One region of the Bacillus sp. JJ1521 genome, then DNA from elsewhere that is predicted to be linked to it. Evidence: riboswitches for the same ligand, from Rfam matches in the RefSeq annotation. Region 1 holds a riboswitch; the other holds the start of a gene.

Region 1 (20,641 bases):
TGTGTAGGTGTAAAAATATATGCATGTCTAAGGCGAGTTATGAATGGAACTTGTGTGGTTTCTAAGATGAATGTGCTCGAAGAATTCTTCAGTAGTAGTATGTCCAAATTATGGGGGGAATATTGGCAAACTGGAAGTTATTTAACAGTAGTATAAATATGCAGGACAATGGATAAATTTTATCATCGCCTCACATATTAATTTTAAGGGTGATAGATATGAATTTCGACTATTATATACTTATATTATTGTGGATTGGCATACCGGTTGTGCTTTGGAAAGGGGTGCCCCGAAGCAGACTACGTGAAGCAATTGCTACCTTTTTATTTTTTCAAATGTTGACCTGGGTATTTGCCATCGGGCTCACATATGCAGGTTTACTTGAATCACCGGTTCGGTTTTTTCCACATGCATCAAAGGTCAGTTTCACAAATGAATTTTTAGTTTTTCCTAGTGTTGCTGTCTTTTTTCAGCTAAGCTTTCCCAAAAATGCAGCATATAAAAGGCGAGTGTTCCACTACATGCTATGGGTTGGCATCATTCTCTTCATTATGCTTTTATTGGGGACATTTACAAATACGATGACCGTAAACAAAGAAAGTATGTTAAGAAGCTTCTTTAATTTTATCATTGAATTATGGCTATGCCGCCAATATGTGTTATGGATAACCGAACAGCCTCTTCCTAGTGGGGTTAGAAGCTCATGAAGATGGAGCATATGATTTTATACATGATTTATGGATGTACTTTCATTTCATTAGCCTATATTCCAAAGAGTAAATGGAGAGAAGCAAGCATCGCCTTTTTGTTTCAACAGACTGTTACGTGGTCTCTTGGGTTAATACCTGTCGAATTCCATTTGCTTGAATACCCTGCTAGGGAACTCTCCAGCGTCAATGGCACTAGCTTATTATTTGAATTCTTAGTTTATCCGATTATCGGTAGTTTCTTTTGTATCTATTATCCACGAACAAATAAGAGGTGGAAGAAGTTTTTATATATAAGCGGCTTCTGTTCGGTACTAACCATATTGGAAGTCATCATTGAAAAATACACGGATCTTATTCATTATATCCATTGGGACTGGTATGTTAGCTGGCTATCTATGTACGCTACCTTATATTTATTATGGGTATTTTATAGCTGGTATTTTAAAATAGAAAAGAACCACACATAGTAGGAAAATTCTAAAAGTGTGGTCACGAATTAGTCACCTTTGAAAATTTGATAGTTGTTTTTTCCACGTTGTTTCGCCTGATACATCGCCATGTCGGCAAATTTTATTAATTCAATAGCATCTTTACCGTGCTGAGGATATAGGGCAATTCCTATACTAGGTGTGACCACTACATTTTTCCCCAGAATCACAATTGATTGAAATTGTTCGATAATCCGATTTGCCACCATCACACACTCATTCTCATTTGCGTCAGGCAATAAGACCATAAACTCATCACCCGCTAGCCTTGCTACTGTATCTTTTTGTGCAACGCTTTTTATTAGGTAATCCCCCGCTTGTCTAAGGAGCATGTCGCCTCCTTCATGCCCAAGTAAATCATTTACTTGCTTAAATCCGTCCAAATCAATAAACATCATACCAAACGTACCCTTGTTTTTTTCTGCCGTGGACATAAGATCATCCAGTTTATCCATGAATGCTCGGCGATTCGGCAAACCAGTTAACGCATCCTGATACGCCATTTGCTTGATTGTTTCAAATTCCTGATGTTGCACGGTGATATCCCGAGCGATCAATTCCCGAGCAGGATGTCCCTTAAAATCAACAACAGTAGATAAAGTCTCTAAGTCCAAGGTTGTTCCATCAATTCTTTTGATTTTAATATGATATTTAAGATGGCTGTTAGGATTTTTATTTAATTGTTCCCGATATTTGTTAATACTGTCCTCCGAATCGGGATGAACAAAGTCTTTTAGGTCACGGTTCAATAATTCAGATGAACGATTTGAACCCAATAACTTAACGCCGGAATCATTAATATAGAGGATTTTCCCTTTCCTATGGACAATAATCGCTTCAGGCGAAAATTGAACCAAGCGTTGATATTGCTCCTCTTGCTCATGCAATTGGCGAAGAATTTTCTTACCAGTATACAACGCCCAAAACAACAAGGCGATTTCGATTAGAGGACTCATAAGGTCGATAATGACTTCATAGTAACCCTTATCTTTAAAATGAAGAAATGTAATCACCTTATCATCTAGAAAATCCGTGATAGATAAAAATAAGATAAGAATAGATATGACAATAATCCGTTTACCGTATAACTCCAATACAGTCTCCTTTCGGCAATCCAGCCGTCTTAGCAGAAACCCCACCTTAGACCTGTGATTTTGCGCCCTCACCTTTTAGCAAGTTTGCCCTTATCGTTTTAAGCAGAACAAACTATTAGTAGTATGCAATGATTTGAAGGACGAGTAAATGAGTAATTATTGTTAATTGGCGTGAAAATAGAGTCAGCGCATGAATTTGTCCATGCGCCTCTCATAGATCGATACGTGCTGATCATTTATAAGCGTTGTTTGAATGGGGGCTTACATTTCTTCAGTAGTAGTTTATCTAAATTGTGGGGGGAGATTATTGGTTATATAGGAAAAAATGCCACCTTGAAAAAGATGGCATTTAAAGGGCAAAACTTATAACTCAAAAATGAAATTTCAATTTCTTTTATCAAAGAAACTACCATCCAAATTATAGGATTCATATGGGTTGCGGTATTTTTTTTGAGGTTCTTTTGATTTATTTAAAGTCAAAATATCTTGCTTAATTTCTGTAAAAAGGACTGTAAGCTTTTGTTTAATCACTTTGTCCATTTCGACAATTTTTTCTCCAATTCGTTTATCCTCTAAATTACTCGGCTGAACTATTTTAGTTAATGCCAAATCTCGTTTTTCTAAAAGTTCCATTATTTTTTCTATATACTCTTCCCTTTTTTCCTGATCAGGTTGTTGCTCCAAATGTAAAAGGAGTTTTTCGGTCAGAATATATAACTGGTTAATAGCCATTAAGCCATTCCACCCGTTTTAAATTGTTTAGCTCTATTTATACGAATAACCTCTTTCCAGGTATCACGAAATTCGATAACTAGATCCTCAGCTTCTTCTAATAGTTTTATATCATTATTGATATTAGCTTCAATTAATTTTCTATTAATAAAATCATATAAACGACGCATTTCCTTTGAGATTTCATAATCCATGTTTAAAGTAACCATTAGTTCACTAATAATGTTTTGGGCCTTACTTATATTAGTATGCTTACCCTCAATATTCTTTTCTTGTATTGATTTTTTAGCTAATGAAATAAACTTGAGGCATCCATTATATAGCATAAGTGTTAATTCACCAGGGGTTGCAGTAAAAACAGAATTATCCTGATACGTTTGATATGGATTGTGTACAGACATAAATCATTCTCCTTTCAATAATGCTAATTACTCCTTAGAAACCCATCATTCCCATAATGCTACTAGATTGCTCATTAAACTTTGCAAGAGCCTGTTCCATCGCAGTGAATTGTTTCCAATATCGATTTTCAATCATTGCTAATTTATTTTCCCAGACCTTCATACGGTCCCTAAGTTCAGATAAGTCTTGACCAATAACACTATTATTTAAATTATCTGGGCTACCGACACGACCAGCCTTCTTATTCAACTTGTCAATTGAGCTATTTACTTCGTTATAAATCCTTGAAGCTATTCCATCTTCTTTGGTAAAAAGATTCATGATTTCATCAGGGTTATCTGTAATTGCTGCCCGTAATTTTTCTTCATTAATCACAAGTTTACCATCTGTTGAAAGATATTCCGTAGTTATGCCAATTTCAGAGAGCATTCGGATATTCCCTGTTGGAATACTATCAACTGGACTGTACATACCCACACGTAGTTCATTCAACGTTCCTCTAATAATAGAGTCATTGGAAAGAAGCCCCTTTTTGGCTGCCTCATCCCATTTTTCAACTTCCTTTTCTGATAAGGCTTCCCGTTGCTCATCCGTTAATGGAGGAAAATCTCTGTTACGTTTTTCTTTTAACTTTGTGTTTAAACTATCAATTAGGGAGTTATAGTCATCTACAAATTTTTTTATATTATCAAAAATTGATTGAGTGTCGGAGGATATACTTACATTTGTTGGACCTCCAGATTTTAACACCTTAATGTCCATACCAAATACACTCAAATTATTAGTTGAACTAGTAACAGTAGCTCCATTTACTACAACTTCAGCATTCTTACCAGCTGCCTGTGGTCCTGTAGGCGTCAATGTTGTTGGTGTAATTGCTCCACCATTTACGATTGCATTTGCAACCCCAAAAGTACCTCTATCTGAAATCGTAATTTTTTGATTCGCACCTAGATCCTTTGTCGAAATGACAAACCTTGATGTAGCCTCATCAAAGCTTGCACGTAAGCCAAGAGATTTCCCGCTTGCATCAGTAAGGTTAGCAATTTTACTTGCAAGACTACCATATGTAGTCGTGTCATCAATAGTTATATCTTGATTTCCTGTGGCAGTTTCAATATTTATAACCGTTGTTTCTCCTGTTGCTAGAATCTTATCGTTTAGCTTAACATTGCTACCACCAGACGTAATTGCATTGGCAGATGTAACTTTGGCTACTTCCGCAATTGAGTTTACTGATAAAGTATAATTCCCTGGTACTGCGGATCCTTTTGCAGTAACCGACGCCAAACTTGAATCTGATGCGGATGCCTTATAGCCGTTAAACGAGTATTGAAATCGTAGTTTATCCACGCTTTTATTAAAAGTGGCTAGTTCTAGATTTACATCTCGATACGCGTCACGTTGCCACTCTAACCATTCCCTCTTCTGAAAAAGATTATCAAGAGGCATTCTTTCCGCTCTCATCAAGTCAGTTATGATCTGTGTCGTATCTAACCCCGAAGCAAAACCTGTGATTCTCATTTGGTTATTTACCACCTAGAGCACCTCCATTAAATTTTATTATCAATAAATAACCCTAAGTATTCTTTCATTGAAGCATAAATATCCAATAGCTTTTTGGGTGGTATCTCCCTAACTATCTCTTTTGTCTCGTCATTAATTAATGAAACATAATAGCTCTCCAGTTTTTCATGGTACACATATTTTAACGAAGTATGTGTATTACCTAACATAGAGTTCATATCTTTAACAATTTTATCTAATTCTTTTACAGTAATATCTTTTTCATTTATCTCTTGTTGTAATTTGCTTTCAGGCTGTTGGTCTAAGTTGTTATGTTTCTCTTCTATTAATTTAGTAGGAGAAGTACTAATTTTTACCTCTCCAATTGAATTCCTTGAAATAGAATCAACAGAGCCCATATTTATCCCCCTAAAAGGTTTTTCTATCTTTTATATCGGTAGATTCTGATTAAGTTTTACATATTATGTTCATTAATCTTTTTTTAACTGGTTCATATTGAAATTAGCAGAAGAATAATGTTTGGCATATTACACTTCCTTTACTTCATAAATCGACTTGATATTTTATTTGCTAATGACCAAATATATCTTTCAATCTTCCATTAATTAAAATAATGATAAAGGTTATACTAACTTCATGTTCAAAAAAGAAGAGCAACCATTTTCTTAATAATGGTTTGCTCTTCTGTTACTTCTGATCAATGCTTTAAGATGAATATATCTTAGTCTTTATCTCAAGAGTTGTAAAATGGCTTGGGGTTGTCCATTTGCTTGGGCTAACATTGCCTGGGATGCTTGTGTTAAGATATTTCTCTTCGTTAGATTCATCATTTCAGACGCCATATCTACATCTCTAATTCTTGATTCACTTGCTTGCAAGTTTTCTTTATAATTTTCATTGTTATTCAAAATATGCTCCAAGCGATTTTGCTGAGCCCCAAATGTTGCTCTTTTTTCTGACACAGATTGAATGGCTTCATCAATCGCCCAATTGCTTCACTCGCTGAATTTACAACATCTACCCCACTTACTCCTAATGAGGAACTGGTTACGTCAACTAAATCAATGGTTATAGTTTCACCTGCATTAGCCCCCACTTGCAAGATAATTGGTGGCGAGGTTACGACATAATCCCATTTTTCTGTAAAGGAGTTTACAACATCAAAGTTCGTATCTGTTGTATCTGCGGTCCAGCTTGTGTAAGACCCAGTTTCTTCTATGATGCTTTCAGCAGTTAAAATACCTCCACCGTCTGCATCTAAACCACCTATTGCACCGGTGTCGGTATTCGTTAAATCAATTTTATAATCATTGCCACCAATAAATAGATTTTTAGCGTCTGCTTTAAATTTAGTAACAAAATCATTTAGACCTGTAAATGCCCCAGACGAAGCAAGACGAAGTGCATCATCTAGATCATCGGATTCATTATTATCTAAATGTTGTAAAATCGTTCGTATACCTGCACTATCCCCAGCATCTTTGATTTTTTCATGAATGTAACGAACCGCTGTATATCCCATTGAATAGTCGAGGCTAGTTTGTCCCCAATATGCATCAGTTCCGTCACCAATACGATTAATCATTTCATTCATTTTCGAAACGCTGATTGCTCCATCCCTTACACCATCTTCCGAGTCAAGCCTCTCATCAGCTCCATGGATAAACTCAGCAACCCCTTCTGTAAACCACTTTGGCAATGCAGTAAAATTCATTGTTCTTCCCATAATCGCATGAACCATTTCATGTGCAATAATACGATCATTATACATAGGAGCAGTTCCACCATCATCACTCATAACAGGAATAAAATCTGAAAGGTCAATGTGTAATTCAAGGTCATCCAGCTTTCCAGTTCCACGATCATAACCTCTTACAAATGCTAATGTTCCACCTTTAGCCCCTTGATCAAATTTAATTGTCAGTTGAACATTATCAGCTGTTAATCCATACTCAGATTCCACTCGATTAACAGCCTCCGCTAACCAACCTCCTTGTTGTAAACCTGCGACCACCTTATCAACCTCAGCTTGATCAAAAGTTACCGAATTCAAGATATGTCGATTGTTAAAATGAGTATTGATTGTAATATTATCTATTTCTTTATTTAACTGTGAAATTTCAGCTTGCATTTTTTGTTTATCTTCTTGCGTGTACGTAGAGTTGGCAGCTTGAACGACTAATTCACGCCCTCTTGAAAGCAGTGAATGAATTTCCTGTAATCCACCTTCTGCTGTTTGCAATAGAGAGATTCCATCTAACGTATTCCTTGTAGCTTGGTCTATACCTCTTAATTGATTTCTCATTTTCTCAGATATTGCTAGCCCTGCTGCATCATCTGCAGCACGGTTAATGCGATAACCGGACGAAAGCTTTTCAAGAGAACTTTGTGCATATATAAGATTATTTGTACCAAGCCTGTGAGCATTTATTGCTGTAAGATTGTGTGTGATTCTCATGGTATTCACCTTTATAAATAGTGTATTGTCTTTATATTATATCGGCAAAAGTCTTCCATTTTTTAATGACAAAAACTTGCTTCGAATTTAAAAAGTAGTTTAGCTAACCTTGGATGGGTAGGAACAAACGCTATAATTTTACCAAGTGTTACAATTGGGGATTGAACCATAATTGGTACTGGAGAATTGGTAATAGAATCCGTGGTAACAAAAAATATTACCTCTCTTATGCAGAAGTTGGAGGGTTTCAGCTCAAGAAATAAAATTTCCTTTTTAACCAATTGATCATAGACGCTTTTACTTAAGTTTAATTGGACGACAGTCATTCCGAGTTTTCAATAAATCAGTCATGATTGATTTACCGCAATCCTCCTATTTCAAGCAAATGCATTTATAAGGAACAATTCGCATAAAAGCACCTCCTTAATTGATACGATTTTGTACCAAGGGGTGCTAGGGCTTACATTGCAAGAGCAAAATTATTCACAAATTTTTAATGTATTCTTAATAATATTTATTTCTCTATAGGTTAAATACTGGCTATTAAGTAAATCTGAAATATTATTTTGTAATTCTTTAATCATAAAATTATAAATGGAGTAACAGTTTGTTAATTGATTCTTTTTAATTTTTTCACACATCGAAACCATATATGACCATTCAGAGTATCTAGCGTGATCTCTAATTTCAGGTACTTTTTTAGAAAGATATTCAGTTCGCGTTTGAAAAGCATATAAGTATTCACTTAACAATTGAGGTGAAAGCTGTTCTGTTTGGATAAACCGTGTCATATTGCTTGCGTGTTTTGTAAAACGATAAAGTGGTTTTCCTCTAACGACAATTTTATTGGCATTTGCAAAAACTCTGTAAACAACGTGTATATCATCAACAAGTACATTGTCAGGAAATCTAATATTGTTAAATAGTGTTTTACGAAATAACTTCGTAGGAGGTGCAGTATTATATTTTTCTCGCTTGAGAAGCTCATCAATTCCTTGTAACTTGTTATACACTTTATACTCATCAAATATAAAATATGGTTCAAGATTTCCATCAAAGTCATTCCAACTACCACAGATTGATATGTCTGCCCCATTTTCACTTATTAAATCCCATAAAAATGCTAGCAGCTGCGGCTCGCAATAATCATCGTCATCAACAATTGTTACATATTCACATGACGCATTATCTAATCCAACATTTCTTCCGTTGGAGGCTCCTTGGTTTTCTGAGATATGAATCAGTCTTATTCTACTATCTTTTTTAGCATATTCTTCACAAACTTCATCACTTCCATCAGTTGAACCATTATTCACTAAAATTAATTCAAAATTTGTGTATGTCTGTGCAAGGATACTTTCTATTGACCGAGACAAAAAACATTTTCTGTTATATGTGCACAAGATAACACTTATCATAGGTATTTCATTACACACTAGAAAATCTCCCTTATAAAAAAACTCAAATATTACTCTTCCTTTATTCATAAATTCTTATAGCAAATTGTGAATCCTCAATTCCCATTTCTCTAATTTGTTTCACGATTGAATCCACAACTTGTTTTCTTTGAGAAGCAACAATGATAAAAACATCCTCGAGTGTGACAGGATACAATTCTATTAGACAATTGGGTAAACATACAGGTATGCCATTAATAATACTTCCACTTTTTTGTTTACTATTATCTATAAATCCTTTTACCTTATAACCTGCATTTTGAATAATTCGAGCTGTACCTTCACCATTGTAACCAGTTGGAAACACATATACATCTTTATTCTGTTTACCTTCAACCAAGCGTAATGTACTTTCTTTAACTAAAGATTGGTATTGAAGAAGACCTTCAAAAACACCAAAACTCTCAATGTAATCAAACAATTCATTTTTAAGTGATTTAGCAATATCAGAAGCTAATAAATCACTGTAAGCATTTAAAATTTTAGCTAACTCTTTTATTTGTTCAGTGGTATAAGTATCACACCTGGTTGCAAACAAACCAAGCAAAAAGTTCGCCCTTCTAATAAGTAATTCCCTTCGGGCATCTGTATATTTTTTTCCACGTGCAAATTTTAATAAGTGTAAGGCTACAACTAAATGAGATTTGCTGTTTAAATATGTCTTACTTGATGTAACCGAACCAATAGCTCTTGGTCTATAGTAATAAAATGGGTTACTCAATAAAGCAAAGTTTTCTGCACAGCAAATTACTTTAGGAAACCACTCCTCATCTTCCGAGTGATACCCTTCAGGAAATTTAATATCATTTTCTAGTAAGAGTTGGCGTTTAACTATAAACCTCCACGGGGTACATAGTAAATTCGGTAAACTAACAAGATATTTAGCAACCTCATTTGAATTAGCATTTAAAAAAAAGGTTTCATCTAGAGGAATATCTGAAGTTATAAAGGCTCCTCGCTCAGGTATACAGATAAATTGGCCAAATAGTACAGAAGGTGATAATTTAATCAATTCATTTGCTATGCGAGAAAAACTAGAATCAACATAATAGTCATCACTATCACAAAAATGGATATACTCTCCAGCAGCTATTTCAAATCCTGCATTGCGGGCACCTGCAGGAAGAGCATTGCTCTCGAGTTTAATAAGTTTGATGTTTGGATATTTTTGAGCATAGACCTTACAAATTTCTCCACTACGATCAGTTGATGCATTATCAACCAGGATAATCTCATAATCTCTAAATTCCTGTTTTAATATACTTTGTAGACATTCATCAATATAATTTTCTACATTATAAACAGGAATAATAATACTTAATAAAGGCATACATTCACCTCATAGGAAATATCTACAATCTACAACCGGCTTATCTGGGTATTTTTTGTTAATATTCGAAAAAACATCCCAAGCAGTGACGAGAACAAGAACATCAGAATCATCACAAGTACCTTTTAGATTATCATAGTATTTTATTTCTTTAATATCATATACTCTTGCAAATTCGTTGTTAGCAAATGGATCATAAGCAAAAAAATTCGTATATCCATTATCTAACAAGAGTTTGATAATTTTTGCTGAAGTGCTGTCCCGTACATCATCGGAACCAGGTTTAAATGATAATCCAAGTATACCAATTTTGTCATTTGTATTAGCAACTTGCATAATTTTATCCACCATAAACTGCGGCATAGAGTCATTAGTCGTAATAACATTTTTAAGGATTAATGGTTCGTAACCTTTCGATAGGGACTTTGCATACATTGCTTGTGTATCTTTAGGCAAGCAGTAGCCACCATAACCTGCACCAGGATAAATGTAGCTTGACATATTACCATTACCCCATCTTCGATCTAAATGTAAGATTTCAAATGCTTCCTTAATCTGAATGTCACCGATGGCATGTCCTATTTTTGACATCTCGTTTGAAAAACTAATCATAGTAGCAAGCATTGTATTGGATAAATATTTTATATATTCACCTGTATTTAAGGATACAGCGAAAAACGGGGAGTCGAAACTACTATATAACGATCGTAGCATACTTTCTCCTTTCTCATCAGCAACACCGCAGACTATTCGATCAGCATTCATCATATCTTCCCAACATTTACCTTCCCGTAAAAATTCGGGATTATTTGCGATACTAAATGTTTCACCGGGAATTATTTGTTTTGTTTTTAAATAAGGGATAACCCTTTCTGATGTTGTAGATGGGGGAACAGTTGATTTCAAAACTATTACACGATGTTTATCATCATTTAATATTGATGAAAACATATCAATTGCAGAAAATATATATTTTAAATCTGCCTCACCATTTCTCCCTTGAGGAGTACCTACACATAAAAATACAAAGTCACTTTCCCGAACATTTGCCTCTACCTCATTTGAAACAAAAAACTGTTTATCGATATGTCTAAGTAAAGCCGAGTCTAAACCTGGTTCTACAAAAGGCAACTTTCCTGAGCGAATAATGTCCCTTCTATCACTATCAACATCAAATCCATATACTTTATGCCCTTTTTCTGCAAGTGCCAATGCGGTAGTCAAACCAACAAATCCAAGCCCCATAACAGTTACGGTATATTTCATCTATTAAACCCCTTATTAATTATTTATTTACAGGCATCTTTATATTTAACACCATTCAAATAAACCTCTTGCATCCGTGGTGCCACGTTCTTTACATCATATTCCATTAATTTTTTTAAATTAACCCTCCTATTATCTGGCTTTTCTATTCTAGAGAGGATATAATCCGCCCAATACTTCGCATCTTTTTCTAATGGAATATAATCGACAAGTCCCAGATTTGGCTCTGGCTGACATGCATCTGAGACATAACAAGGTAGCCCAGCTGCCTGTGCTTCAATTAACACATTACCAAATCCTTCATATTTTGAAGGTAGTAAAAAGTAGTCGGAAGCACTTAAAGCATGAGGAATATTCGTATTTTCTCTCAACATTGTAACTTTATCTTCAATTTCTAATTTCTTTATGTGATCCCTTATTTCCTCTTCAAGTGTTCCAGGTCCTGTTAGAATTAAATGTATGTCTTTCCTCACTCTTAACATTTCTGCAAAAAAGTCCAGGAGAAATATTTGGTTTTTTTGAATAGCATATCTTCCAACGTTAATGAAATTTATTGTTTCAAAGGGTATCTCCAGTTCTTTACAAGCATCAACTTTTGGATAAGATGAATTTATAAAGTCTGATATTTTCACAGGATTTTTTGGCACATCTGCCCTAAAATCCTCCATAATATTTTTGCCAAATAAATATTGACATGCAGCTCTTGAGCACCCCCATATATGTGTTGCGAAATGCTTACAAAAAAATAATCTTAATCTCCTTGTAAATAAAATTCTACGATTTGGCTTATTTTTATCATCAAATCCTGTATTTCTACTATGAACAATCCTCACAGGAATTCCCATAAGTTTAGCTACGATAATTAAAAATCCATCAAGATGGGGATAGACTATGTGTATAGCTGAATAAGCTTCGTTAATTTTTAATATTTTATAAAAATAATATATTGAATAAAGATCCATAAAAACATTCCACTTTTTATTTCCCTTATGACTTGTCCTCTCAAATAGATTAAGGATCCTTCCACCATAGGATTCTATTTCATCATGAAAAAACCCCCTTTGGGGCTTTCTAACTATAAAGTCAATTAAAATCTTCTCGCGGTCTAAATTACGATATATTTCCATAGTAGTTTTCTCTATACCACCTACATCCATAGGGACTCCACTTACAAATAATACTCGCTTTGGCACTTTATCCATTTGTTTAACCCCTTAGTCTCATACTAGTCAGCCACAGCATAACAAACTGTTTCGTATATATTAATGTTGTAGTGTCTTAGATATATTTTATACTCAGGTACTATACTTTTTAAATATAAGGGAATTTCTATAAAATCAAGAGGTTTATGATATACGCAAATTGCAAGTTTAGGTTTATATTTTTTTATACTCTTTTCCGCACCTTTTAATGCTTCTAATTCTGCACCTTCAATGTCCATTTTGATAAAAGTTATTGGTTCATTATTAAGAATTCTATCCACATTGTCTACAGGTATTTCAATATTTCCATCTTCGTTAATGTTACTCGATCCATCGTTTGTTCCACTGAATCGAAATACATCTTTACTACTCCATAGCCCATAAGGTAGAAGTTTTATTTTTTCATTACCTTTAAACTTCTTTAAAAATTCTATATGCTTTGTTTCTTCAGGCTCAAAAGAATACAACTTTTTGAATTCACCCTTAGTTTGTCTAACAAATTCCTCAACCGTATCCCCCGTATAGCCACCTCCATCCACAAAAACCTCATGAGAGGTTAACTTTATAATTTCCGGATCAAAATATTGAGGTGTCTTACTCTTTAAAGGAATAAGATATTTAGGATTACCACTTATACAACAGTTTATTCTGTCTGTAAATATTTGTTTTGAACGATTATCAGAAAGAAAATTATAGACCAAGGAAACCTTATCTTTATTTTCATTTATGACTTCAGGGAAGTCACGATACTCATCTTTAGTAAATCCTGCAATTGGTAAAACTATTCTACTTTCAAGTTTTTTCGACTCTAATAATTCATAAATTTCTTCAAAGTAATCCAATGAAGTTATAGTTATAAAATAGTCCTTATACCTTCTATTCACTTCATCAAAACTAATAACAGGTATGCCTTCGATAGTTGTTCCCCATTTTAAAGGACTGTTATCACAAAAGATAATTTCTGAACAATATCTTTTTATTACCTTTAAATAATATTCCCCCCATTTACCAGCACCAAATAATATCATTGGTTTACTATTTATATGTTGAATGATTTGATTAAACGATTTAAAAAATTCTGGTCTCTTCTCAATATTTTCAATAAAAAATGTGTTATTCATTAATCGGTATCCTCACTTCACCTATTTAACAACTGCATAACAAACTGTCTCTGATGCACTGTTATTATAATGTCTCAATTTAAAACTGTACTCAGGTACAATCGATTTTAAATAGAGAGGTATTTCAATTAAATCCAGAGGTTTATGATAAACACAAATAGCAAGCTTTGGCTTATATTTTTTAATTGTCTTCTCTGCACCTTTTAGAGCTTCAATTTCAGCACCTTCAATATCCATTTTTATAAATGTTACAGGCTCTCGCATTAACGTTTCGTCAATAGAAACAACAGGTATTTCAATATTTCCGCATTGAGTTACTTGACTACTTCCGCTATTTTCGGAGCTAAACCGCAGAACATCATTACTTTTCCATAGACCAAAAGGTTTAAGCTCAATATTGTTATGTGAGGAAAGTCTTTTAAAAAATTCTTGGTGTTTAGTATCCTCTGGTTCGAAAGCGTATATTTTCTTATATTTCCCGTTTACAGCTTTTAAAAATCCCTCTACTGTATCACCAATATAAGCACCACCATCTATAAATATTTCATCATTAGAGAAGGAAATAACCTCAGGATCAAAATATTGAGGTCCAGTACTTTGTTTAGGGATAAGATATTCATTATTCGCCGTAATACAGTAGTTAATTCTCTCATAGAATATATCTTTGGATTCGTCATCAGATAACATATTAAAAACTTCAGTAAATTTTTCTTTATTTCTTTTTACCACATTATAATAATTTTTGAATACTTCATAAAAAGGTGTTTCTGATACAATCACATTTTTCGAAGATGGATTAATAATATTCTCTTCTAGATTAGACTTTAATAGTTGACTATAGATTTCATCTCGGAATTGAAAAGTCGAAATTATAATATAACTTTCTCTATATTTGGTCACTAATTCCTCAAAACTAATAACATTAATTTCATCTATTTTTGAACCCCATTTATTTGAATCATTATCACAAAAAAGTATTTTCTCAGCTTTACAGTATTTTTTACAGTAAGCTAAATTAATTTTTCCGATAATACCCGTTCCAAATAAAATAATTGGTTTTTGCTGTTTATTTAACAATTCGTTAGCATTACTAATTAACAAATCAATTTGATTGGTCTCTTGCCTAAGATATTCAAGTGAAAACTTTCTTACCAAATGTATTCACTCCTTTCACATTCAAAAAGATAACTTAGATACCTTCTAATACCTTCTTCAATGTGGATTTGAGGTTTATATCCTAGTAAAGTTCTCGCCTTTGTTATATCTGGGCAACGGCGATTAGGGTTGTCTGTCAAATACTCTTGGTCGGAATGAATTTTAAAAGAAATATTCCCTTCATAACCAAATTCTTTGCCAATTAACTTGTATAGTTCTGCTAATTTCAAAATGGAAATCTCCAAATAATCAGAACCTATATTAAAAACTTCAAATTCTCCGTAAAGTGCACATTTTATATAACCTATGGTTGCGTCGGGAATATAGTCAAAAGTACGGGTAGGAGTACCGTCTGAAAATATTATTATATCTTCCTTATCAATTATGGCTTTTGCAAAATCAGCTACTACTCGCTGGTCATTTAATCTCATACCTGGGCCAAAATTGTTAAATGGGCGTACTACCGTTATAGGCATCTTAAATTGACGAGCGAAATAATAACACAGGGTTTCTCCAAACCGTTTAGACTCATCATAGCATGCCCTCGGTCCACATGTATTTACATTCCCCCAATAAGATTCCTTCGTCGGAATATGTTCTGTTGTCGGGTCACCATATATCTCACTACTTGAATAAAAAAGAAACCCCTTTAACTGTCTTCCTTTAAAGAAATCTAATAGCCTTCGTAGCCCTGTCACATCAGCATCAATTGTTTCGATAGGATGCTTTCTATAAAACACGGGTGATGCCAAAGAGGCCATATGAAATATTAGATTAGCATCTTTGGTAAACTCCAAGTCGCAATTTATTATATCTAATTTCCTCAAATCAAATATTGGATTATTAGATATTCTCTCTAACCACTTTGGTTTTCCAAACATAAAATTGTCTATTCCATATACTTTTGTAACCCCAAGTTTTTCCCCATATATTGCAAAAAAATGCAAAAGTGTATATCCTAGTGACCCGGCATAGCCTGTAACTAATATTGTTGAATTTTTTAATTTTTCTTTGTCCTCGTTGGATAATGTTTCATAAATAAATTTCATATCCATGGATGTAATTTTTGGTGTGTTCACATTATTTTACTCCTTTTACTTATAATGAATGTTACTTCCAGACTTTCCAAGGCGCCTTCTTCATTCTCCACAGTTCTTCTAATACTCCTTTATCACGCTGAGTATCCATACACTGCCAGTAACCATAATGCTTGTAAGCATTTAGTTTACCTTCATTTGCCAACTTCACCAATGTGCTTTTTTCAAAAACTGTGTTATCACCTTCAATGTAATCAAACACTTCGGGCTCTACCACCATATACCCTCCATTGATCCAACCACCATCTTCTATGGACTTTTCTACAAAGCGCTCTATTCTGTTGGATGAATCATTTATTTCTAGCATTCCAAATCGTCCGCCTGGTTGGGTTGCGGTGATAGTAATATAACCTCCTACCTGTTTATGGAAATTTTCTAAATCATTAATGTCTACATCGGACACACCATCACCATAAGTTAACATGAATGGTTCATTTCCAACATATTTTTGTATCCTCTTTATTCGTCCACCTGTCATTGTATCTAGTCCTGTATCTACTAATGTTACTCTCCAAGGTTCCGATACATTATTATGAATAGTTAACTTATTGTTATTTGCAAAATCAAACGTTACGTCCGATGTGCGGAGATAATACTCAGAAAAAAATTCTTTTATCACATATCCCTTATATCCGAGGCAAATGATAAAATCATTATAACCATAATAACTATAAGTCTTCATAATATGCCATAGGATTGGTTTTTCTCCTATTTCTATCATTGGTTTGGGTCTTAAATGACTTTCCTCACTTATTCTAGTTCCGTATCCACCAGCTAAAATTACTACCTTCATATGATTGATCACCTCATGTTTTACATCTTAGATTGTTCCTAATTCCTCTAAAATTTGTCTTTTTTCACTTTCGTCCTTACACAGGTCATATGCTTTTTGTAAATATATCTTTGCTTTTTCTAAATGTCCTGCAATAGCATATGCCTTTGCTACAAGCCACATCGATGTACTGTCATCTGAATAGAACACTGTTAAAACAGTAGCAGTTTCAATGGAGGTTAATACATCATCATGTAAAATTAACAAATAAAGTTTATAGCATAAAGCATCCTTATCAAGAGGGTAATTTTCAAGAATTTCGAATGTCAGATCTATTGCTCCATCAAAGTTATTTGTGCTTATTTCATTTTCAATTTGGAACTTAGTTTCTTGTATTGAATTAATATCCGCCTTTGTACTTATTAGTTTAAGCTCCTGTTTAAGTAAACCATACTCTGAAGTTTTATATCTTTTTTCAAAATTTCTTATAACTTCTTTATAATCTTTATTTACAAGATCTCTTATCGTACTAGTATTTAGAGTAAGAACCTCTCCAGTAAGATTCATTTTTTTTATATTTTTAAATTCCATCCTGTTCATAAACAACATAAAGTCAATAAAAACAACTCCGCCAAAATGGTTTACATTTTTTTTATCGAAGAGTGATGATAAATATAACAAAAATGCATTGTGTTTATTCCCATTAACAGTGGTTGCCATCTTTAAAGATAGGTATAATCTAAAAACATAACTCTCCATTGCAATTATTAGGTCTTTTTTATCCAGGTATTGGAAAATTTTATCAACAAACACTCTGAAATCCATGAAAAGATTATTCAAATACCCACTTTTCTCCAAAATTTCAATTATATTTTTATCGGAAAGTATTTCTTCGAAAACTTCTAATCTATCACTTATTTTGACTGAACCAGCATTAGTAGCTGCTGACATACAATCTTTCATCGAAGAATATAGTACACCTGCAATGAACTTTAGATTTTCATTACTTAGTTTTCCCCAGTTCTCAAGTAGTTTTTTCGTTTCATCATAAATAAGTTTATAATCTTTATACCTATACTTATCAACTTGCGAATGTGAAAGTGAATCCATTCTAACCCTGTAATAATGAAGCACTTTACTAACCCCTACAACAGAGTTTGAATGCCTTATCCAATCGAGACAAAATATGGTGTCCTTACCGTTTTTAATTTTTATTTTGTTGTTTTTACGAAATAATTGTTGCTGCTTAACTACTGTATACTTAATTAGTTTTCCCCACATTGGTCTAAAACACCCATATATTTGTGGCAATATATCACCAAAACTAGTAATATCATTAACAATAAAATCTGGAGGACAACGAGTTCCTAGCAAACGGGAGTCTTCCTCTTTAAACATTGACGTACCACCAACAGCAATATCTGCATTACTTATCTTTGCACTTGTATATAATTCCGTTAAGAAATCAATATGGAGAAAGTCGTCACTATCTAATACACAAAAATACTCTGTTTCCAATTTATCCAAATAATCGAGGTAATGTTTATTCGGGGGTTCATCAAAAAGGATAGTGTTCCTTTTATTTCTAAAGAGTTTAATCCTATTATCTTTTTCTGCATACTCTATTAATATTTCACTAGTCTTATCAGTAGATCCATTGTCTATTATAATCCATACAAAATCTGTAAAACTCTGTTTTATTACACTTTCTGCACATTCGCGAATATAGTTTTCAACATTATAGGCAAACGTTTGAATGGTTACTGCCGGTATCTCTTTTTTTTTCACAAATAGAGCTCCTTTAAAAATATTCAAGCAAACTAAATACATCCAGTCTTCTATTTTATCCACCTTGATAATGGATATTTTTGTTTTATTATACTCTCCACAAGTCTTAAACCTTCATTATCGTTTAGTTCTCTATAAACTCGGTAAACTTTTTCATAAAGTTGATATTTACTTTCTAAATTGATTGCACGGTCATAAAAAGACAATGCCTCAATAAACTGTTTTTGTTTCACACATGTGTCTGCTAACAATTCAACTACTTTAAGGTTATTAGCATTCTCTTTATAACTATCCAAAAGAATATTTTGCGCTAATTGGGTGAGAGTGTTAGTATGCAACACTTCTGCTAATTTGAATGTTGAAGAACTAGAAGATGAAAGGATGTTAAGTAAATATTTGAGATTTTTTTCCTCATTCATATAGATGAGTCTTTCCACTAAAAATATTAGTATTTCTTCTAACTCCATACTTATTTGTGAAGGTTCTATTTCCTCTTTGTTAACTATTTTTTTTAATAGTTTCCATTCCTTAGCACGCAAATTAAAATGATTTTTACATTTATCTAGTAATTGATCTTTGATAAGTAAATAGCTTAGTAAAATGATGTCCTTAGCCTGACTATTTTCAATTTCATTATATTTAGACCATAAACTAAATGCTCCCTTATAATCCTTTGCGTATAGCTTTGAAATCGCTAGAACTGAATCATCAACCGTTAGCTTATACAGATCAATATAATGTGTTAATAGCGGACTTTTCGAAACTGTCATTACAATAACTAGATTTCTAATATCATCTGTATTCTGTATTGGATAGATCGTTTGTAAGTGTTCTTTCACTTGATCGTTAGGTATTTTTGTTTTTTGAACAACTTGAAAATACATCATTAGTGCTGGCATATGATGTTTATTATAATTCAGTGCATCTATAGCCATATCAAATGCATCTAAATTTTTTCCCTGTTTAATATAAATACTCCCTAATCTTACACAAGATAAAAAGCTTCCTACGCCTTCTAAAGTTTGGAAAAGTTTAACTTCACCTAGTTTCAAACATTGCTTATAAGCTCTTTCAGCATCTATAAAATAATTTAACTCCTCGTAGATTTTACCTTTCAAGAAATAAAAATCTGTATAATTCGGAAAGCTTTCAATAGATGCATCTACTACATTTAACGCATCTTCATAACGTTTTAACTGTCTTAAGCAGTCAATCATATTATAAAGAAGAGTTTTAACATACAATCTATCCTTTGATAGCGGATATGCAATTTGATATGCATCAATAGCCTTTTCATATTCATGATTAGCTTTATATTGAGTGCCAAGGTTGTAATAATTATATCCACTTGGGTTATTTTCTACTTCTTCAAGTAATAGTTTAATATTCCGTTCATGTTTTTTCTTTTCTATCACAATTTCTTCTTTGTAACCTTCATGATTGATTAACATATTAGCAAATTGATGAGTTAAATTTAGTGATTTATCCTCTACATTTAAATGCTCATGAATTTTCCCGAAATAGTTTAACCCTCTATTATTTTTAAATAAACGAACTGCTAAATGAAAGATAGCCCCCCCGCTTGTTAGGTGATTTTTGATTCGAACTGTATAATGATCCACTTCTGTCTCAAGTATGTTTTGGATATTACAAGTTTCATCCAAATATTCATCAGCATCTAGTACTAAAATATATTCTGAAGTCGCTTTTTCAATTGAAGCATTTCGTGCGTAGGAAAAGTCGTCATTCCATTCCAAATCAAAAACTTGTGCATTAAACAGATGTGCAATTTCTTTAGTCTTATCAGTAGAACCAGTGTCAATAATGATTATTTCATCAACTTTACCCTTAACGCTTGAAAGACACCTGTCTAAAAACTTTTCTTCGTTTTTAACAATCATACATAGACTAATTGTTTTTCTCATTCTATTTGCTCCTACATTTCGACATTTTCTACTATTATTATCGGAGTTTTCATAAATAGTTTTAGAAGTATAATTTTTCCAAAAAAAAAAAAAAAAAGCCAGATCTTATGAAAAGAT
Region 2 (4,078 bases), on a different contig from region 1:
TTTTTCAGCTTTGAAAAAGACAATATCCCCTTCACTTATGTTGTCTTCTATATTGAGGTTTTCAACTATCACCATGTCGCCTCGTTCCCAAACAGGGTACATGCTATTTGATCGGATGACTGTTAGAAGGACAGGCTCTTTTGTGATAGCTGAACCAACTGCAGCAAGTAAGGTACATAAAACAACTGAAACTAATAGTACATTGATAACCTTGGAAAATAATTTCATAGAATTCCTCCTCACAATTTATTTTATTGTAAATTCAAAGTAGAATAAGCCTTCCAAAGTAGAATTCAACTGGTACAAAAGTATACCTTTTATTACAGAAAGTAGAATGATAGGGTGCTAAAAAGTGACCAAGATACTAGTAAAAAGTAGATTGCAAAAGTAGACGAATGATATGGAAATTGCACACTTGAGAGTGACGAAAGGAAGAGTAGAACCTTCTATACTAGGATTATAACGAAGGCTAACAAAGCCGGAAAAATAAAGGGAGGAATTTAAAATGAAAATGAAAAAAGGATTATTAATGGTAGTGTTCCTACTAGCCATCTCGAGTGTGATGGCGGCAATGTCTTACAACAAGGCAACTGTAACAAATGCTGCAGAATTGAAAATTGTTAATACGGATACTGCACTAGTAACACTCCAAAAAGACGCACCTTGGTCATGGGAAAATAAAACTGGGGCAAAAGATGACACAACTGTCATGAAGGATGGCGAACTTTTCTTTCAATTTGGTAAAGGAATTAATGGTGGAACTGGCGAAGCACAATTCCACGGTCTTCAGCCTAATAGTGAATACCAATGGAACCATGTATTTACAATTAGAAACAAATCCGCTGAAACAGTGAATGTAACAGTTCGCGCTACAGGCGACCTAGCACAATATGTTACATTTGGTACATCACACAACCCAAGAGCAGCATCTCCTGAGCCTACTTGGGGGAAACAAGGCAAATCTCTAGTATTTGAAAATGTAGGCCCAGAAGTTCGTTCTGGTTTACAGAATGTTAGAAGTGTCGCAGTGAAAATCAATATCCCTAGCGGCGCTAAAGTTTCACAAGAAGAAGTACTTGGATCTATCATTGTAGAAACTGAAGCAAAATAAGTAGATAGGATAAAGGAAGAATAAATGGTCCGCCATTATTCTTCCTTTTTTTTACTTTTAATATTTCTTTCGAGAAAAGGTTACAAATATTTACAAAAATAGAAACAAACGAATGCCATAATATAACAAAATTTTCAGAAAACAATAGTTATAATAGACTATGTAAAATGGATTATGTAATGGAAACTGTGAAATACGTCCTGTATCTGGGCACCTTGGGCGTATGGAGTTATTGGTGCAACCGGCCTGATTAAATTTGGACAAGTTGTTCAATTTAATTAGGCCATTTTTATTAAGTCGGGAGGGAGAATATTTGAAGCTAATCTTTTCTTTTTTGATAGTATTTTTGTCGATATCATTACTTCTAATTCAAACGAATAGTTTTTCAAGATCTGAAATCTCGAATGAGGCAATATTATCAATTGCCACTGAAGAAAATGCGCCTATTTCTGTAACTTATGGAAAAGATAATAGATTTACAGTCATAAATAGGACAGAAAGTTCCATAAAAATAGTGAGTATTGAATTACTAGATAATCCAGACCAAGCGATAATTGAAGCAGCTGAAATTGATTCTTATCAAATACGACCAGGAGGAGTTAAAGAGTTTGTTATACCTGGTAATCTAGAGGATCGAATTGGAGGAACGATAAAGCTAAACATCCACTGGGATGGTGGAAGAGCTGAAATTAAATCAACAATACCCGAACGAATTGGTGAAACATGAGAGAGGTGTTAAAAATGATAGAAGGTTTTTCAATTAAGCTAAAGAGATATAAAAACAAACTATCCATGGTTATCATAATTTTGCTGGTCGTATCTGTCGTATTTACAATCTATTCTTTTTTGCAGCCGGCAACAACTACTGTCCAGATTAATGACAATCTTGCACAAATTGAGACAGGTTTTGACTATAAGGCTGAGATTACACCAAACATCCTTTATCCAAACGGCGGGACAGTTGATGTGGGAGAAACATTCTTTAAAAAGATTACGGCAGCAATTCCCTTTCATTTAAAATCAACAATATATTCCGAAGGACAAGTTACTGCAATGGGAACACATGAAGTTCAATTGCTGATTAATGCAGGTGATATTTGGGAGAGGAAATTCCCATTAGAACAAAAACAAGCATTTGAAGAGAGAGGTACAGATATATTAGTAGTTGATCATACATATAAGATTGATCTTGAACAGGTTAAAGCATTTATAAAGCAAGTAGAAGAAGAAACAGGAATTGTACCAGGTCAGTATACACTTGAAGTATTGCCTAATATTCAGGGGACGATTAATGGTGTCGAAATCGAGGAGGATTTTCAGTTGCAGGATAGGCTAGTATTTCAATATTCATATGAAGAAATCCAGCTGGCTAGTGAAAAAAACTTTACATCAATGCTTACAGTGACTTCCTCAGAGGTAGCTCCTAATTTTATAAAAATATTTGGCAAAGCTTTCACTTTAAGTTTTGTACGTATAAGTAGCACCTTATTTTCAATTCTCTTATTATTAGTATTGGTTTATAGTAGGAAAAATTTAAAAGCAAACTCTATCTTAAATGAAACGTCTGAACTGGACATAATCAATAAACGATATGCAAATAGAATTATTCCAGTTTTACAAAAAATAAATCTAACCCAAAAATCAATTTTCGTGTTGGATTCTTTCAAGTCAATAATAAAAATTTCCGATGAAAAGGAGCTCCCTATTTTTTCAAATAGAGATGAAAAAGGAGATATTTCTTTATATTTTATTGTTGATGGGGATTATTTATATACCTATGAAACCGATAAGGTCAATAGAGTTTCGGATACTGAAAAAATAGCAGGTAGTGATAAAAAGTATGCTAGTGGTTAATATATTCTATCAATTCTTAAAAAAGGGTCCTACCAGCATAGTGAATCTTGTATTTGTTTTTCGATTTATTTCGCTTTCCCTGACATCTATCTTATATTTACTAGGGCCACAATCACCCTTTTACTTTAAAGTTGGTGTGGTTTTGTCTCTATGTGTTGCTGCTTGGATAATAACAGATATACAAAGGAAGTATTTTGAAAATAATACAATACTGAAGTGGACAGTGCTAGCTGAACTCCTTGGATTAACTTTATTGCTATTTCCCACGGGAGGTATTTCAAGTCCCTTTATATGGTATGCTCTTAACCCAGTATTAGTAGCTGCAAGCTTTCATACAACATATTTTTGCTGGGGAGCCTTAACCTTCTACCTAGGAAGCACAACATTAATTACCTATCAACTTTTTCAAATTGATATTGTTTTGCTATTGCAGGAAAAATCTAATTTTTATCTAGTTTGTTTACTTACAACATTGCTGGTAAAACTATTTTCAGATCTAACGAAGGAGTTATATGCTAAAAAGGTTTTGCTAAACAACCAGCAGTTAGAACTGGTAAATGTAAATAGAAATTTGACGGATATGAATCAAAAATATAAACAAACCATAGAACATGTAATGTCACTTTACCATCTTATGGAGAATTTTAATTCTAAGAAGAGTATAAATAAGTTAGTGGAAGAAGTAACTTTAGCTATAAAAAAATGTACACAAAGTGATGAAGTATTCTTTTGGATTACGGATCATAATCAAAAGAATAGCTTTATTGAAAATTTGACTAATAATCACCAATTAGAAAGTTATCTAAAAGGAAATTGGAACCAGATTCGAATGAAAAGAAAGACGTTTACTCACAAGATTAACAATGATTCATTTCTAATGAAAATCATTAGAAGCGCCAACAATGTTGGGGTTATAGGAGTAAAGGTCTCCCATGAAAATGACGAGAAAAATACCTTTCTATTAAATCGCCCATTTGAATACTTAGCTGAATTAAGCGAAATAATGCTTGAGAAGAAACATATGGATCAAATGATGGATCAAATGATTATCGTTGAAGAACAGAATCGCATTGCGAATGAAATCCATGATAGTGTATCTCAGAGATTGTTTGG

What was found. Region 1 has a riboswitch for cyclic di-GMP ahead of V7147_RS02410 (sensor domain-containing diguanylate cyclase). Riboswitches for the same ligand answer to the same signal wherever they lie in the genome.
Region 2: another riboswitch for cyclic di-GMP. It lies ahead of V7147_RS17970 (hypothetical protein); the one in region 1 lies ahead of V7147_RS02410 (sensor domain-containing diguanylate cyclase).

What each region holds. Positions count from the first base shown of each region.
Region 1 is NZ_JBALOX010000011.1:104,827-125,467, forward strand. Features, by position in the region: gene V7147_RS02400 (CBO0543 family protein) at 219-707, shown strand; gene V7147_RS02405 (CBO0543 family protein) at 704-1,177, shown strand; gene V7147_RS02410 (sensor domain-containing diguanylate cyclase) at 1,207-2,292, opposite strand; cyclic di-GMP riboswitch class I at 2,304-2,391, opposite strand; gene V7147_RS02415 (hypothetical protein) at 2,677-3,024, opposite strand; gene fliS (flagellar export chaperone FliS) at 3,024-3,425, opposite strand; gene fliD (flagellar filament capping protein FliD) at 3,460-4,965, opposite strand; gene flaG (flagellar protein FlaG) at 4,980-5,351, opposite strand; gene V7147_RS02435 (flagellin) at 5,682-5,915, opposite strand; gene V7147_RS02440 (flagellinolysin) at 5,858-7,411, opposite strand; gene V7147_RS02445 (glycosyltransferase family 2 protein) at 7,891-8,847, opposite strand; gene V7147_RS02450 (glycosyltransferase) at 8,891-10,198, opposite strand; gene V7147_RS02455 (UDP-glucose dehydrogenase family protein) at 10,208-11,464, opposite strand; gene V7147_RS02460 (glycosyltransferase) at 11,488-12,666, opposite strand; gene V7147_RS02465 (FkbM family methyltransferase) at 12,690-13,787, opposite strand; gene V7147_RS02470 (FkbM family methyltransferase) at 13,809-14,942, opposite strand; gene V7147_RS02475 (NAD-dependent epimerase/dehydratase family protein) at 14,936-16,021, opposite strand; gene rfbF (glucose-1-phosphate cytidylyltransferase) at 16,053-16,832, opposite strand; gene V7147_RS02485 (glycosyltransferase family A protein) at 16,860-18,599, opposite strand; gene V7147_RS02490 (glycosyltransferase) at 18,650-20,524, opposite strand.
Region 2 is NZ_JBALOX010000140.1:2,364-6,441, forward strand. Features, by position in the region: gene V7147_RS17960 (signal peptidase I) at 1-228, opposite strand, end outside; gene V7147_RS17965 (hypothetical protein) at 506-1,111, shown strand; cyclic di-GMP riboswitch class II at 1,286-1,367, shown strand; gene V7147_RS17970 (hypothetical protein) at 1,425-1,838, shown strand; gene V7147_RS17975 (DUF5305 family protein) at 1,853-2,965, shown strand; gene V7147_RS17980 (sensor histidine kinase) at 3,108-4,078, shown strand, end outside.